Regions from separate parts of the Paenibacillus sp. 7541 genome, predicted to be linked through region 1. Evidence: riboswitches for the same ligand, from Rfam matches in the RefSeq annotation. Region 1 holds a riboswitch; the other holds the start of a gene.
The links. A riboswitch is a leader RNA that binds a small molecule or an ion and turns the genes downstream of it on or off. The one in region 1 is predicted to bind ZMP and ZTP.
Positions count from the first base shown of each region.

Region 1 (3,648 bases):
TAGAGCGGCGTGCGGCTGTCGCCCAGCCCCCGAAGCAAATTGGACAACAGGTTGAACAGCACTGCCGCACCGAGTCCGAAGTTGATGACAATCAGGTAATCGTATGCATCATCCAAAATTTCCGCCGGCGTGTTCATCATGACCAGCACAGGCTTGGTAAAAATGACGCTAAGCACGGTCAGCACCACCGTAAAGACGAGGCTGATCAATGCGCTTGCGCCTACGCTTTTTCGGATGCCTTCAATATCTCCCGCACCAAATCGCTGGGCAGTAACGATGGACAGCCCCGCCGTCATCCCCATGACAAAACCGAGCACAAAAAACATAATGCTGCCCGTCGAGCCTACAGCCGCCAAAGCATTAACCCCGATCGTCCTTCCGACAATAAAGGTATCGGCCATGTTGTAGAACTGCTGAAACAAGTTTCCGATCAGGAGCGGCAGTGTAAAAGCAATGATCAGTTTGACCGGGCTCCCTTGGGTTAAGTCTCTCATCCGATTTCTCCTATTATGTTATTCTCTAGTGCTTGCGGTCTCTATTTACTGCTATATTATCATGAACCGTTGGATGATCAACATAAATTTTTGTTCGATTTCGCACCGAGGGCCGGAAGCCTCGTTCACAACCCCTGAGACTTCCGGCCCTACCGGATGTTTATGCCTGCTCCACTACAAGACCCGCCAGTGCCTGAGCGGCCCGCTCACGCGCTTGCTCGGTCGTCTCGCCTGTCGATAAGGCCACCGCGACCCGGCGGCCCACCTTCGTTACAGGCTTGCCAAAAATTCGCACCTGCGTGCCGGGAACGGCCAGCGCCTTGTCCACGCCACAAATCGCATAATTATCCAGCTCCTCCGGCGCCTTCAGCGGCCGGCTCGCACCTGGCGCCACGAGTTCAATCTCCGGAACCGGAAAGCCGAGAATCGCGCGAACATGCAGCGCAAATTCGGACAGATTCTGACTTGCCAGTGTCACCAGGCCCGTATCGTGCGGACGCGGAGACACTTCGCTGAAGTAGACCTTATCTTCGGCCAGAAACAGCTCAACGCCAAACAAGCCGTACCCGCCCAGCTCATCGGTAATCGCTCTTGCGATCGATTTTGCTTCTTCGAGCTGTCGTTCGCTCATCGGATGAGGCTGCCATGATTCGATGTAGTCCCCGTTTTCCTGGATATGACCTATCGGCGGACAGAAGCTGGTTCCGCTCACGGAACGGACGGTCAGCAATGTAATTTCCGACTGAAACCGAATGAATTCCTCAATGATGACACGCCCGTTCTGAACCCGGCCGCCTTCCATTGCAATTTCCCAGCATGTCCGGATATCCTTCTCGCTCCGGCAGACGCTTTGTCCTTTGCCCGAAGAGCTCATCAGCGGTTTGATAACACACGGATAGCCCATTTCACGAACGGCCTGCTCAAACTCAGCGTACGTATCGGCAAAGCGATACCCTGCCGTAGGCAGCCCCAGCTGCTCCGCCGCCAGACGGCGTATCCCTTCACGGTCCATCGTCAGCTTGGCCGCTCGCGCAGTCGGGATGACGCGGAAGCCTTCCTCCTCCAGCTTCACCAGCTCGGATGTGGCCAACGCTTCGATCTCGGGCACGATCAGATCGGGCTGCTCGCGTTCAATAACCTCCCTCAGCTTCCCGGCATCCAGCATGTCAATCACCACATGACGATGAGCTACCTGCATCGCCGGCGCACCTTCGTAACGGTCGACCGCGATCGTCTCCACACCCAATCTTTGGGCTTCAATCAACACTTCTTTGCCAAGCTCGCCAGAGCCTAGCAGCAGCAGTTTCTTCGTTTTGAACATAAGGTTGCAGCTCTCCTTCTACTATGTAGTTTCCGCTTGTTATCATGGTTAAAGAACAAAAAAAGGCAAGGGTACCCAATGTCCCTTACCTTGCCCAGGCGTACGGCTGCTCTAACCGGATGTGCTCCCTCATGGTTCCCCATGCTTCGCCAGTTACACATCGAGCTTGTCATTTGTCAGCAACATCATACTGAATATTTCATGAAATTGCAATGATTGCGAAAATTTTGCCGCCAGCCATGATCGCTTATATAATGGGGGAAGCGGAATCGTTGCCTGCAGGCTTAGCACCATTATCCCGTTTGATCAGGGGCATCCCTGAACTAAGGGAGAATAACTCCGCTAAGAGGCTGGAGAGCCACCATGCACTTATTAAGCACTCAGGTGGTCTTGATCCTAAATTTAATTCAACTTATAGATCTTTAAGGGAGGCGTACGATCCATGACTGCAACCATCGACGATTTTATGAAGCTGGATATCCGCATTGGCACAATAGTAACCGCCCAATTCTTTACCGAGGCCATCAAGCTGACCATCGACTTCGGCGAGCTTGGCATCAAGCAATCCTCAGCGCAGATTACCCGCAGATATGACCCGGAAGAGCTGATCGGACGTCAGGTCGCCGCTGTGGTGAACCTGCCGCCAAGACGAATTGCCGGCTACAAGTCCGAAGTGCTTGTACTCGGTGGCGTTCCCGAGGAAGGCGATGTCGTTCTGCTCGCTCCCGACACCGCTGTTCCAAACGGCACACCCATCGCTTAATCCAGCAGATAGGCGGCGCCTAATCCTTAGGTAGGTGCAGGATCATTCTGACGATTGATGTGGACCCGGGCCGGTTGTCTCCCGCACAACGAGGCCGGCTGGGAGCACGATGCGGCGCTCGCTTAATGGCTCCCCGTCGATTTGATTCAGGAGCATGCGGACCGCCGCATGCCCCTTCTCAATAATGTTCTGCGACACCGTTGTGAGTGACGGTGACGTATATTCTGACATGAACAGATTATCAAAGCCGATCACCGAATACTCGCCTGGCACACTTTTATTTTTTTCCTTCAACCCTTTCAGAACCCCCATCGCACTGACATCCGAGAAGGAGAAGATCGCCGTCACATCAGGCAGCTCCACCAATTGGTCGGCCGCCTTATAGCCGCCTGCCAGCGAGGTCGGAAGCTTGATCATGAGTCTCGGATCATACGGGATACCAGCCTCTTCCAGCGCATCCCGGTAACCGAGCCAACGTTCATGCAGCACCCCGTAGTAGGCGATCCGCTCCATCGGAATATCTCCGATCAGCAGCGCAATGCGGCGATGACCCTGCTCGATCAGGTACGAGGTTGCACGGTAGCTGCCCTGCCGATCATCCAGATTCACCTGGTATAGTCCGCTATCCTTCAAATAGCTGTCGATGAAAACAGCTGGCACCCCGAGCCCCGTAACCCGCTGCACCGCCTGCGATCCCTCGTTCGTCCCGACGACAATCAATCCATCCAGCCTTCGCTCCTTCACAAACGAGAACGTCTCCGTCGCTTCGTCGATCCCGGTCAATATAATGTGGAAGCTGCGGTCCCGCGCTCCCTCCTCTACACCGGCAAGCAGATCCCAATAGAACGGATTATCCTGCAACCGCCCCGGCTTCATGGTCGGAACGACAACCCCGATCAGATCCGTTCTCTTTGTTTTCAGATTGCGTGCAGGCAAGTTCGGAGTATAACCGAGCTCATCAATCACTTTCCTGACCTTCTGTATCGTCTTCGTGGATACACGGCCTTTTCCGTTCACAACATTGGATACGGTAGCGATCGATACGCCCGCTTCCCTGGCCACATCCACAA
Region 1 is NZ_NQLZ01000003.1:28,574-32,221, forward strand. It holds gene CHH75_RS01995 (MATE family efflux transporter) at 1-494, opposite strand, end outside; gene purT (formate-dependent phosphoribosylglycinamide formyltransferase) at 655-1,815, opposite strand; ZMP/ZTP riboswitch at 1,901-1,982, opposite strand; gene csaA (chaperone CsaA) at 2,258-2,578, shown strand; gene CHH75_RS02010 (LacI family DNA-binding transcriptional regulator) at 2,621-3,648, opposite strand, start outside.

Region 2 (3,648 bases), on a different contig from region 1:
TGAGCGTGTCAGCCAGCACTTTGGCATTCTTCACCACTTGCTCGGCATAGGTCTTGAAGGACGGGGACAGCGCCTCGCCGAGAGCTACCGCTTTGGATGCAATGACATGCATGAGCGGACCGCCCTGGCTTCCCGGGAACACCGCTTTATCAATCGCCTGCGCCCAAGGCTGTTTGCACAGAATCATGCCGCCGCGCGGGCCGCGAAGCGTTTTATGAGTGGTCGTTGTTACAAAATGGGCATGAGGAACCGGGCTTGGATGAACACCTGCAGCTACCAGACCTGCAATATGAGCCATGTCAACCATGAACAGGGCACCCACGTCATTCGCGATGGAAGCCAGCGCTTCAAAATCAATAATGCGCGGGTATGCGCTCGCTCCGGCAACAATCAGGCGCGGACGGTGCTTGAAAGCCGCTTTGCGCACTTCATCATAATCGATGAGGAACGTATCCTCTTGCACGCCATAAGCCACGAAATTGTACAGCACACCCGATGCGTTCACAGGGCTGCCGTGAGTCAGGTGACCGCCGTGGGCCAGATTCATCCCGAGCACGGTATCGCCTGGATTAAGCGCCGCCAGATATACCGCCATATTGGCCTGAGCTCCGGAATGCGGCTGCACATTGGCATGATCCGCACCGAACAATTGCTTGGCACGATCGCGCGCAATATCCTCCACGATATCCACGCGCTCGCATCCGCCGTAATAGCGTTTGCCAGGATACCCTTCCGCATATTTATTGGTCAGCACCGAGCCCATCGCTTCCATAACCGCCTCGCTGACAATGTTCTCCGAGGCAATCAGCTCGATATTGCTGCGCTGACGCTTCAGCTCCAGGTCCATCGCTTCCAGCACCGCTGGGTCATTCTTCCGCAAGTGTTCCATCATGATTCGAATCCTCCCATATTGTAGATTATTGTGTCCGCACCTTATGTCAGGCGCAGCTGTACACCAAGCGTCTCATCGAATTAATCACACAGGGCCGAGCCGCCCTCAGACTCCAGTTGGTACACCGCCCTCTGGCCGCCGATCAGCTTCGGCCGGGAATAGGCCGCGTTCACACGAGCCTCGCCGATATACCTCAGACTCGGACGGAAGGGCACCGCCACACTCCGCAGATGCATGCCGATCAAGGTTTCGCCGATATCGATGCCCGCATGGGCCTCCATCCGCTCCGCGAGACAAGGATCGTTCAGCTTCCGGTAGGCGTAAGCCGCCATTGAGCCGCCAGCTCCGGGAACCGGCACCGCAGCCACTTCATTCAGGCCCAGCGTCTCCAGCAGCTCACGCTCCATGACCAGCGCCCGGTTCAGATGCTCGCAGCATTGAAAGGCCACTGCGAAACCGAACGCCGCCTGGACTTCCGCGATGCCCTGATACAGCGCCTCCGCCGTCTCCACCGCACCGCCGGTGCCGATTCGCCGACCAGCCACCTCGCTGGTGCTCGCACCGACCACCAGCACTTTGCCCGGACCCAGCTTCGCCGCCTCGGCCAATTCCCGGACGATGGCCGCTGTCTGTTCGCTGAAAGATATGTTCGAAGATGTACTCAAGTCGATCGTCTCCTTTCATACCGCTGATCTGCCGGACAAGCAGCTGCGCACAAGCCCCCAAACCTATAAGGGATGCGATTCAGCGCCCTGCTCGATTCCGTCACCGGACGATTAACGCTTCAAATACCGCTCTTCAATCGCCTTGATCTTGTCAACACGGCCCACATGACGCTCGCCATGACTGAATTCCGTAGTCAGCCAGGCGGTGACGATCTCTGCTGCCAGACCCGGACCGATGACTCGCTCCCCGAGCGCCAGCACATTGCTGTCATTATGCTCGCGGGTCGCCTTGGCGGAGAATACGTCATGCGTCAATGCGCACCGGATGCCAGGCACTTTGTTGGCAGCAATGCTCATGCCAATTCCTGTTCCGCATATCAATATCCCCCGATCCGCCTCGCCCGATACGACTTTCTCGCAGACCGGAAGCGCGTAGTCCGGATAATCGACGGAATCCGTGCAGCCGCATCCGAGATCGATGACCTCATGTCCGAGACCCGTAATGACGCTGGCAATTTCCTCTCTCAAGCGAATCCCAGCATGATCTGTTCCGAGTGCTACCTTCATCTATGAATAACCCCCTCATTCATGTTCGCTTTTGCGACTAAGCTTGTTTCATTATACCGCAATTTCCGCGCAAAAGACGAAAAAAGAGCAGTCAGCACACCGATAGTGTACTAAATGCTCTTTGCCCAGGCGACCGGCCGTATCATCCGATGCTCCATCGTGGTTTCATCCACTTCGTCGCCAGTTACACCGGATCTTTAGGTTCCCCTTCATCTTAAAGCAATTGCAGATGAAAGGCAAGCGCCATTTGCGGATGCCCTGATGATAAACCAGACTGCTTTCGCGCCTCAGGCGCCTGACAACATTTCATAAATAAGGCCCCAAATAAACCTCACCGCCACCATCACGCATCTTTAACAATAAACAAAAAAATGTAGGGCCTGATGAGAACGCAGGATGAGACGAACATCCGATGATCGGATCAAGCCCGATTCTGGTCCGAGGACGCCAGCTTGTCCAGCAGCCGGAATAAAGCGGTGCGGATTTCCGCAGCTGTCGCTTCATACTCTTCTCGGGATCCGCCGAACGGATCGGAGATGTCAAAGCTCGGTATGCGCTGCCGCAGCTCGATCAGCCGCTCCCTGTCCGCGTCGCTGATGTCATTGCCCAGCGATTTGGCAAGCTCCATCGACACGTACAGGCTGTCCTGTTCCTTCAGATCGCCGAGCACCCGCTCGTCATTTTCCACATATTCCTTAAGGGTATAAGTCTTGTCCGCAGCATCAGGGAACTGGCGGATCGCATACTGCTTATGGGACTGCGTTAACGTGAGCACCAAGTCCGCCCAATTAACCAGTTCGCCCGTGAGCGACTTGGAATAGAATTGATCGTGAATATCCTGGTCCTTCAGCACCGATTCCGCATGCCGTGATATCGGCATCCCTTCTACCGCCGCAACGCCGGCAGAGCGAACCTCAAGCTCGATTCCACGCTGCTTGGCCAGCTTGCGCAGCAACCCTTCGGCCATGGGACTACGGCACGTATTCCCGGTGCAGACGAATAAAATATGTTTCACGACCCCCACCTCCCGAAGTATCTATTACCCAGTATTCTATCAAAAGATAAACATCAAACCAAACACAAACAAAATAATGCCCCCGAGCATCTCGCCATACTCGCTCAGTCTGCCGCTTACCTGCCGTCCCACTGTCAGTCCAAGCACGGACATCAGCCCGCCAACGGCGCCGAAGCTGAGCGCAATCAGCACCATATCGTTGACAACCATCCCGAGCGAGAGGCCGACGGAAAACGAATCCATGCTGACGCTGAGGGAGAACAGCAGCATTCCGAACCAGGCGGTAGGCTTCATCACTTGTCCGCCGCCGCGGAAGGCATTGTAGATCATATGCATCCCAAGCAGAGCCAGCAGCCCGCCCGCTGCCAACCCGGTCACCTGACCGAGCAGCAGGCCCATATAGCGGCCAGCCATCATGCCGAGCATTGGCAAAATCATGTGGAACACGGCAATGAGCAGGCTGGTCATCAAGACATGCCTCCACCGGATTCCTCTCATGCCCATGCCGA
Region 2 is NZ_NQLZ01000021.1:3,004-6,651, reverse strand. It holds gene CHH75_RS12925 (serine hydroxymethyltransferase) at 1-892, opposite strand, end outside; gene CHH75_RS12920 (TIGR01440 family protein) at 973-1,557, opposite strand; gene rpiB (ribose 5-phosphate isomerase B) at 1,669-2,124, opposite strand; ZMP/ZTP riboswitch at 2,241-2,322, opposite strand; gene CHH75_RS12910 (low molecular weight protein arginine phosphatase) at 2,546-3,139, opposite strand; gene CHH75_RS12905 (manganese efflux pump MntP) at 3,179-3,648, opposite strand, start outside.
Region 2: linked by a shared signal. The riboswitch ahead of rpiB (ribose 5-phosphate isomerase B) and the one ahead of purT (formate-dependent phosphoribosylglycinamide formyltransferase) in region 1 are both predicted to bind ZMP and ZTP.